4 regions of the Paenibacillus sp. FSL H7-0735 genome follow, and region 3 is predicted to be linked to each of the others. Evidence: riboswitches for the same ligand, from Rfam matches in the RefSeq annotation. Region 3 holds a riboswitch; each other region holds the start of a gene.
What was found. A riboswitch is a leader RNA that binds a small molecule or an ion and turns the genes downstream of it on or off. The one in region 3 is predicted to bind cobalamin.

Region 1 (2,204 bases), 170 kb from region 3:
GATGAGTGAGCTCTGAACGGAGGATTTGGAAAAATCGTATAGCTTACTGTTGCTTCCTTTATACAGCAAATTATACGCAACCAGCGCCTGAAGTCCTTGCTCTGTCGCCAGAACATTACTGCTTCCACCACGGCTATGGGTGAAGCTACCATCAGCTAGACGATAGCTAAGCAGGTTCTCCATTAGATCCACTTTGTTTTTGGTGTATTCTAATCCACTAGGATCAACTCCGAAGGATGTGAGTCCAAGGATTGCTTGTGCGCTACTTTCAGCACTGTCACCGTAACCCCCATGGCTATCTTGAGCTGCAGATAACCAAGCTACGGCTTGTAGCCCTGCTAAGTAGGCTTCGGGATTATTTTTATGTGCCGCCAGAGCCGTCAAGGTTATCGCTGTCATATCAGGCTCACTTGCGCCTGAAGTTAATGCAAAGCCCCCATCCGGATTCTGTTTGGAGAGAATCTCCGTAAGGAGCTTATCCGCCGTCCATTTCGCGTCACTTGGGATATTATATTTACCAGAATCCAGCGCAAGTAAAGCATATACCGGATTATTTAGCGTCTGTTCACTGAGCTTGCTGTTATTATAAATTTTCTCAATCAGATTATAGCCAGGAGTCGTTCCGTTACCAGCAAAGCTAGTAGGATCTGCACCAATCGCTCTCACTGCGAGCACGATTCGAGCATAATCGGTTACATTGGCGAAATTGCCAGCTGCATCCTTTACTTTTTTCTCAAGCTCTGAATGGTAACTGGCTGGCAGCTTATATCCTGCTTGCGCTAATCCAATAGCTTGCCAATCCGATTGCACGCCACCTTTCAAGAGATATTCTGCAGCCGCATAAGTCGCATCCGCAACATTAATCCGCTCCGCAGCAGTTGCTTCCAGACCGGAGCCAGCGCTCGCTTCTGCAAATATTTGTCCTGCCGGAGCAAGAGATGTTCCTAGAATTGAAATGACCATGAATAAGGCCAGCCCAAGTGCTACAAACTTGGAAGACATGATTTTCTTCATTGTTTAACCTCTTTCTGTATAAGAATGGGTACTGCTGGGAATAAGACGCATAACATAAAGACCGCCCCTTTGGAGGGCGGTCAGGGAAGATTACAAATCGAGGCTGAGGCGCTTGCTTCCTGCCAACAGTCCATCTGTATATGTTCCACATTCTTACCCCACGAAGAATAGAAACGCTCACGAAAAAGGCAGGTCTCCTGGCTGATGCTTCATCGCTGTTCTTCACCTTCCCACCCTACCTTCGGGGCAGTGGCTTATAGAAGAAAAACTCCGCACATACAGTGGCGGGACCGCGCCGGACTCTTGCACCGGACTTCCCTTTTAAGCAGACGACTAGATTGATAGAGTCTGCACCTTTTCCAGTATGTAGTATCTTATTTTGACATCCATAATCATATCTATTAATACATAGCATGTCTATAGAAAAGCTTAGTATGGGCAGCAAAAAAATGAACAGCAATACACCACCTGCCGGTAGGTATTGCTGTTCAGAAAGCTTGTTATTCGGCTGTTCCTTCCGGACTTGCAGTTGAGGAGGGTTCAGCACTTGAATCAGAAGCTGGTGGAATATTAGGGTCGGGATCTACGATCAATGTAAATCTTCCGGCCTTGATCATACTTTTCTCTAGAATTGTCGCTCCAGGCTCCAATGTAACCTCAACCTGATAGGATGGTTGTTCACCTTCAGTCACAGCTGTTGCGGAAGGCAACCCAGTGCTGTCCTCAGTATCAGAGGAAGGCGTAGGAGACGGAGAAGCATCAGCTACTGCGTTAGGAGCATCTGCACCTTCTGCTGTTCCTCCAGTAGTGCCAGCGGCATCTGAATCGTCAGCGGCGTTTCCCTCATCCGTCCCATCCGTTGACGGCACTGGACAAGTGCCATTCGTAGCAGCGACCTTAAAGCTTTTATCTATCTCTGTAGACGAAGACATTAAACTAATCTCAGTCGGTTGAAACTGCACACAGTCATCTGCACTTGCGAAGGTGAACACCAATATGCTGCTCCCCTTATCTCCTTCGTCGCTCTGATCCTTCAAGTATACTGAAGCCGGAGGCAGCTCATTACCTGCACTCTGAACAGGGGTCGGCTCAGGGCTTGTCCCCGGCAGAGCAGTCTTCGTATCATCCGGGCGTAGCATACTGAATACGATAATTGCAATAATCACCAGAATACCCGTAATGGAGCCGGA
Region 2 (2,204 bases), 340 kb from region 3:
AGGAAAGGTTGCCCTTTCCAGAGCAATGATTACGACCAAAACGGTCACCGAGCACTCGGGTTCGGCAGCCCATTGTAGCGAACTCCGTATCAGGATCACTTGGATCATAATACTGCAAGTTGAGCGGAGCGTCCAGATTAGCGAAGTTTGGATATAGTCTGCGCGCAGAACATTCAGCCGCTTTTAGGAACAGTTCATAGTTAGGATCGCCTTGTTGTTGATTGATTCCTTGCTTGCATTTGAAGATTTGAATCGGGAACACTGGTGTTTCTCCGCTGCCAAGTCCGTTCATAGTTGCTGTTAGCAGAGAACTGATCACAAGCTGACCTTCTGGTGAAGTACAAGTACCGTAGTTGATGCTGGTAAACGGTATTTGTCCACCGGATCGGCTGGACATGGTATTCAGATTATGTACCATACTTTCAGCCGCTTGCAGGGTTTCGATTTCGGTTTCCTTTAGTGCAAAACGGAACGCTCTTGGATATAACTCCGCCAGATCGGTCCGGCTCATCGTAATCTCGCCCAAAGATTCATCAGCTTGTCCTTCTTCAAAATAATCCAGACCCTTGCGGAACAGCTTGGCGAAGGATTTGGTTACATAAGGTGCCAGATCATAGTCGAGTTTATTGGCGGATACACCACCATATTGAGCATTTTGCTGGGATTGGAAAATAATCGCTACCAGAGACATAGCAGTCATTATTGAGTTCGGAGGACGAACGCTGCCGTTGCCGGTATTGAAACCTTCACGGAGAAGTTTATCAAACGGGATAAAAATACAGTTCGTCGTTCCAATCGCGTATTGATCCAGATCATGCACATAGACGACATTGTCATCAATAGCCTGCACTAGCTGCGGCGGCATCGTAAAATTGCGGGCGTACCATTTTGAATATTCACTGCCGAACTTGCTCATTTTACCGGAGAAACTCTCTCCATTCAAATTGGCATTCTCGCGCAATAGGTCCATATCCCGACTGTCGATAATATCCCGGCCTAAATCAATGAGCTCTTCTAAAAGAACTTCCCGTGCATTTTCTACTCCATTAAATTGTCTCTCCAACAACGTCATTGTACAGCTCTCCTCTCAGTATAAAAGAAAAACATCTATCATCAAATCCATATATCCATAGGAAGTTGGACTGCCATAAGCAGTCGTATATTTGTTCTGATTACATAAAAAAAGCATCCCCTACCCGAGGATGGCAGAAAATGCCCGATGCGTTATGTAAATATCCACACGGATATTTGCAGAGGTCTCTACGTAGATGACCGCATGCGGACACCATCCCTGTTCCTCGCAGGCATCAATAGTTGGTGTCGTCGAAACAGGTAGGTCTCCTGGCTTCCGTGGGATCTCTCGGCGCCTTCCCAAGGGTGTTCCTAACCCTCAGTGGCATCTGCCGGGAGATGTGGATTCTCAAGCTTCCCAGAAGCTTAAGAAGGCCATCCGGTTACAGTGGCGGGACCGCAGCGGATTCTCACCGCGCTTCCCTATTAAGCTCTAAATCCGGTTAAGGATCAAAGCGCCTGTCTCCACTATATTTTGTTGTCGTTAGATAAAAATAACCCAAGATGTTGTGTTTGTAAACAGTTTTTTAGAAAACCCGCGCGGGGAGCGGGTTCTTTAAAAGTACTCCACAAATGATCCACAGGCTGTCCATAAGTAATCCACAATTGATCCACAGGGAGATGCGAAATGATTCATAAATTGTCCGAAAAGATGCCACAAAGAGTCCATAAATATAGTGCAGATGACCCTAGAATTTGCGCATGAGAAAATACTCTTAGCCCAAAGTCATATTTTGGAGTAATCAGAAGAAATAGAAGAGATAAGGGAGGATAATCTTGCTTAGTTTGTGACAGAGCGGTGGAATTGTTACAATGGAAGAAGATAGGTACTATAAAATTTCGAGGAGGTATTCTCATGCCTATTGCTGAAGTTACAGTTATTCCAATTGGAACAGGCAGTACCAGTCTTAGCAGCTATGTTGCGGATATGCAGCGGGTGCTGAAGACAGTAGAAGGGATTACATATGAACTTACGTCCATGGGGACGATCATCGAAGGGCCTCTGCAACGCATTTTTGCCGCGGTAGAAGCTTTGCATGAGTCTCCTTTTGCCGCAGGTGCAGAACGTGTCTCTACCTCACTTAAAATAGACGACCGCCGCGATAAACCCTCCACTAGCCGTGGAAAGTTAG
Region 3 (2,204 bases):
TCAGAGAAGCTTTGTACTCCCCATTCGCAGGTGATAAAGTAACACCATTCAGCTTCACTTCTGGAATGATGTCACTATATACATTGTCTGTGACAGCTACTTTGAAGCTTATTTCTTTATTGGATACTTCCTGTTTATCTTGTATGCCACTTACTGTAATAACAGGGGGTTCTATGTCTAATGCATGGTTAAGCCCTACAAGTGCATGATCTACACTTATTTGAGAGCTTGCCATATTTTCGAGCACGGAATAGGCTTGATAAACTGCCGATTGTACTACTGGTCTGTCCAAAATAGTTTCTTTATTAGGGTCACTGTTAATCTCGGCGATTTCCGCAGTTAAAGCATCCTTATTGGCAAGTTGAACTGGGATTTCTCCCCAGCCACCAAGATCAGAACCATAGCCATAAGTGGTGAACTGAGTTCGAATGATATCACCGTCTTGAGGCTTATAATCGGTCATCCCAAACGGAGGAAACACATTATTTACTGCATACATCCAACCCGACATGGAAGTATAGTCAAACTGACTTAACCACTCTGGGTCTGCTTTAGTGCCGACTGTATTCCCATCAGCTGAAATCATATCTAAAATATATTGTGGAATATTGACTTCGCTTCTGCCACTATCTTTAACTTCTGATAAATAAAAACCACTATCTATATTTCCTAAATATCTATAATTCCCATCTCCTAGCGCACGTGTTATTAAAGATGCGCCATTATCGCCTTCATAAATCGGAACTTTAATAGGTTCCTTAATATACCCTTGGCCTACGGTGAATTTCTCTACGGCTACAGTTACGTACCCTTTAAGAGTAGAGCTTGCTCCATTTGCTTGAGCCGGGATAACACTTGTAGAGAATGTCGTGATAAATACAGCTACAATGAGTAACCACGCTAAAAACTTATTTTTCTTCATTTTTCCATAACCCTTCCCTTCATACCTATGATAAAAAAACAGAATAAACTTTCTTATAACCACAAAAAAACCACTCAACATAAACGTCAAGAGGTTAAGATAGTGAACCACAATACTAGCTGGCAAACACTATTCAAGCACCTCTCTATCGATCGTAGAGTTTGATGGTGTAACAGAAAAAGGCAGATATTCTGGCTCAAGTATCATCACCCTTACTGCCTTCCCAGTTTCCCAGTGGCATTTTGCAAGGACTCCTCTTTCACAGCGGCGGGACCGCGCGGGATTCACACCCGCTTTCCATTTAACCAATCTATGATTGTACTTCCGCAACATTCATAGTTGGCACCTATTTCTAATTTTAAATTTTCATGCTTCATCATATCTAATATATATGCTTTTGTCATGTTATATTTCTTTTTTGTATAACGGGCAGCTAGAGATAATCCTATTGAATAACCAATTTCTACGAGTAGGGATATTTAAATAATTTCTTTATCCAACTGTGGGGAAAATTAATTTAAATCACTAATTCTTATATGAATTTGCCACAAATTAGTAAGGTACTCGCTGAGTGAATTCTATGTTAGGGTATATTCAGAAAGCGTTTACAAAAATAACAGTGGAGGTGTTCGTGTTCATCTAACCACCAAGTACAGCGTCAAAGCCAGGTCCAAGCATCCTAAATTTATCTCACAAAGGAGAATTCAATGACTACGCGAATCCAGAAATCCTTCTTATCATTGACACTTGTCACCGCTCTTCTGCTCTCTCTGTTCTCATCCATGGCTGCAGCTGCAACTAAGGATGAGCAACAAGCTAAGGCAGCGCCAAAGAGTAAGATCCAATCCTATGTAGACGAAATGCAGCCCGGATGGAACCTCGGTAATACTTTAGATGCTACAGGTGAGGACGAAACCTCCTGGGGCAATCCTCGTGTGACCCAAGAACTTATTAAAAAGATCGCCGCTCAAGGCTATAAAAGTATTCGGATTCCTGTGACCTGGGATACTCACATGGGTGCGGCACCAGACTATACCCTAGAAAAAGCCTACCTCGACCGTGTGGAAGAAGTTGTCGGCTGGGCACTGGACGCCAAGCTTTATGTCATGATTAATGTCCATCATGATTCCTGGCTATGGGTAAGCCATATGGAAGAAAAACACGATGAAACGCTGGCGCGTTATAATGCAGCCTGGACTCAAATTGCCGATCGCTTTAAGGACAAATCAGATAAGCTGATGTTCGAGAGCATAAATGAGCCTCGGTTCACCGATGGTGGAAG
Region 4 (2,204 bases), 4.3 Mb from region 3:
CACTTGCTCCGCCACATCCTTACGGCCACGCTCAGGTAGTGCGCGGAACGCTGCAATTGCTTCACGACTAGCGGCCAGCGCTGCTTGAGAAGCTTCTCCTTTATCTGCGACGGCTGCTCCGAGCAGACTAAGCTCTTTAAGCTTCTCATCGGCAAAGGCTAACGCATTCTTAACTGTCGCCTTCAGCTTCACTTCACCTTGAACGGTGACTGGGACATGCAGCAGACTGCAAGAAGGCTGAAGAATAAGACGATCAAGCGGTACATGAACGCTGAGCTTTTCTACCAGTTGCAGCTTAGCGTCTAAATCGGAACGCCAAATGTTCCGTCCATCAATAATTCCGGCACCCAGCCATTTGTCCTTCGGCCAGCCAAGACGTTCGATGGAAGCCAGATTCGTTCCACCATCGTGCACAAAGTCAAGACCCAAGCCTTGAACAGGCAGCTCTAGCAGTGCCTCCAGCGGCTCAGCAGCTTCAAAATACGTCTGTAAAATAATATTCAAGCCCGGCACGGAGCCGGCAATGTCTGTGTATATCGAGTTAAGCAGTGTTAATTCTTCTTTACTTATGCCTGTAACAATCGCTGGCTCATCGATTTGTACCCAGCTTACCCCTTCTTGCTTCAGTTCCTGTAGCAGTTGAACATAGACTGGAACAAAACGTGCAGCAATCTTGGCGATATCTGCCGCTGCGTAACCTTTGGACAGCTTAAGGAAGGTATACAGACCTAAAAGTACCGGTTTACCTTCAATCCCTGCCTGCGATTTAGCAAAACGATAAGCCGCTAGAGGTTTGTTTTCAGTCAGGCGTGGTGTTTGTGTGCCGATCTCTGGAACGATATAGTGATAGTTCGTATTGAACCATTTGGTCATCTCGCAGGCAGTAGCCTCAGCATTACCACGGGCCATTGCAAAATAAAGATCAAGCCCGATGTCGCCGCCATCATACGCATACCGTGGAGGTACGATTCCAAACATAACAGCCGCATCCAACACATGATCATAAAATGTAAAATCATTTACCGGAATAAGCTCAATTCCTGCTTCTTGCTGGGTCTTCAAATGCTGCAGCTGGATTGCTGCCATTTCGGAGCGGAATTGCTCCTCATTTATTTTCCCCTGCCAGAATGCCTCCAGTGCCTTTTTCCATTCGCGGTTCTTTCCGATTCTCGGATATCCAAGATTGCTTACTTTTACCTTATTCGTCATTTCGATACACTCCCTCTTCAATCTCTTATTTCAAACTCCAAAACTACTTGCTTTCCTATAAAAAAGAGCGCCCTTCCCTAAAAAAGTCAAAGGGAAAGACGCCCATGATATACCCATGGTTAACGTCTAACACCTCCCTATCTTCCGTAGGTGAAGCAGTGCTGTTGAAACAGGCAGGTCTCCTGGCTAGCGGCGTCAACATCTTGAGCAGTCTTCCCAGCAGTAGTAAATTGCCAGTGACCTCTGTTGCTCGAGATTCTTCCGTTACAGTGGCGGGACCGCATCGGCTTCGAACCGAATTTCCCTATTAAGCCTACCGAATTACTATTTTCCGGTCAGCACCTGTCTCCGATATCATTCATCATTTGAGTGTCTTAATCTGATGTCATCATACGTGAAAGCCCCAGCAATCTGCAATAGATTACTGGGGCTTCTGTTATATCGATTCCTTATAACGGACTTAGAAAAATACGAAATATACTACAGCAGCAAGAATTATACGGTATATAGCAAACGGTAAGAGCTTGATACGATTGATCAGTTTTAAGAAGAAACGCATCGATAACAGCGCAAATAGGAAGGCACTAATAAAGCCTGCAATAAAAAACGGCAGCGCGTCCATGGTGAAATATTGCCAGTTCTTCATCAGTGACAACAGACTGGCACCTGCCATGATGGGTACTGCCATAATAAACGTAAAATCAGCAGCGGCACGATGGCTCATCCCGAGGATTACGCCACCAGAAATCGTCGAGCCCGAGCGTGAAAATCCAGGCCATAACGAAAAACACTGTACAAGACCTACACCAAGTGCCTGTTTGTATGTAATCTGATCTACACTCTCAGTTCTGATCTTCTTCGGCCCAAACAGATCCGCAATAATCATTAATATAGCCCCGATCACTAGACCAATTAACACCGTTGAGGTAGAGAATAAATGCTCATCAATATAATCATTAAACAGAACACCTAACACACCTGCAGGCACTAACCCT

Region 1: it holds a riboswitch for cobalamin, as region 3 does, so the genes downstream of both, NSS82_RS04795 (DUF4430 domain-containing protein) here and NSS82_RS04130 (S-layer homology domain-containing protein) in region 3, are expected to answer to the same signal.
Region 2: it holds a riboswitch for cobalamin, as region 3 does, so the genes downstream of both, NSS82_RS02655 (anaerobic ribonucleoside triphosphate reductase) here and NSS82_RS04130 (S-layer homology domain-containing protein) in region 3, are expected to answer to the same signal.
Region 4: it holds a riboswitch for cobalamin, as region 3 does, so the genes downstream of both, metE (5-methyltetrahydropteroyltriglutamate--homocysteine S-methyltransferase) here and NSS82_RS04130 (S-layer homology domain-containing protein) in region 3, are expected to answer to the same signal.

Annotation. Positions count from the first base shown of each region.
Region 1 covers NZ_JBBOZH010000001.1:1,101,374-1,103,577, reverse strand. The annotation lists gene NSS82_RS04795 (DUF4430 domain-containing protein) at 1-1,014, opposite strand, end outside; cobalamin riboswitch at 1,185-1,387, opposite strand; gene NSS82_RS04790 (GAP1-N2 domain-containing protein) at 1,515-2,204, opposite strand, start outside.
Region 2 covers NZ_JBBOZH010000001.1:595,723-597,926, forward strand. The annotation lists gene NSS82_RS02655 (anaerobic ribonucleoside triphosphate reductase) at 1-1,072, opposite strand, end outside; cobalamin riboswitch at 1,315-1,549, opposite strand; gene NSS82_RS02660 (MTH1187 family thiamine-binding protein) at 1,928-2,204, shown strand, end outside.
Region 3 covers NZ_JBBOZH010000001.1:933,190-935,393, reverse strand. The annotation lists gene NSS82_RS04130 (S-layer homology domain-containing protein) at 1-922, opposite strand, end outside; cobalamin riboswitch at 1,087-1,287, opposite strand; gene NSS82_RS04125 (cellulase family glycosylhydrolase) at 1,630-2,204, shown strand, end outside.
Region 4 covers NZ_JBBOZH010000001.1:5,223,550-5,225,753, forward strand. The annotation lists gene metE (5-methyltetrahydropteroyltriglutamate--homocysteine S-methyltransferase) at 1-1,209, opposite strand, end outside; cobalamin riboswitch at 1,365-1,570, opposite strand; gene NSS82_RS23815 (undecaprenyl-diphosphate phosphatase) at 1,670-2,204, opposite strand, start outside.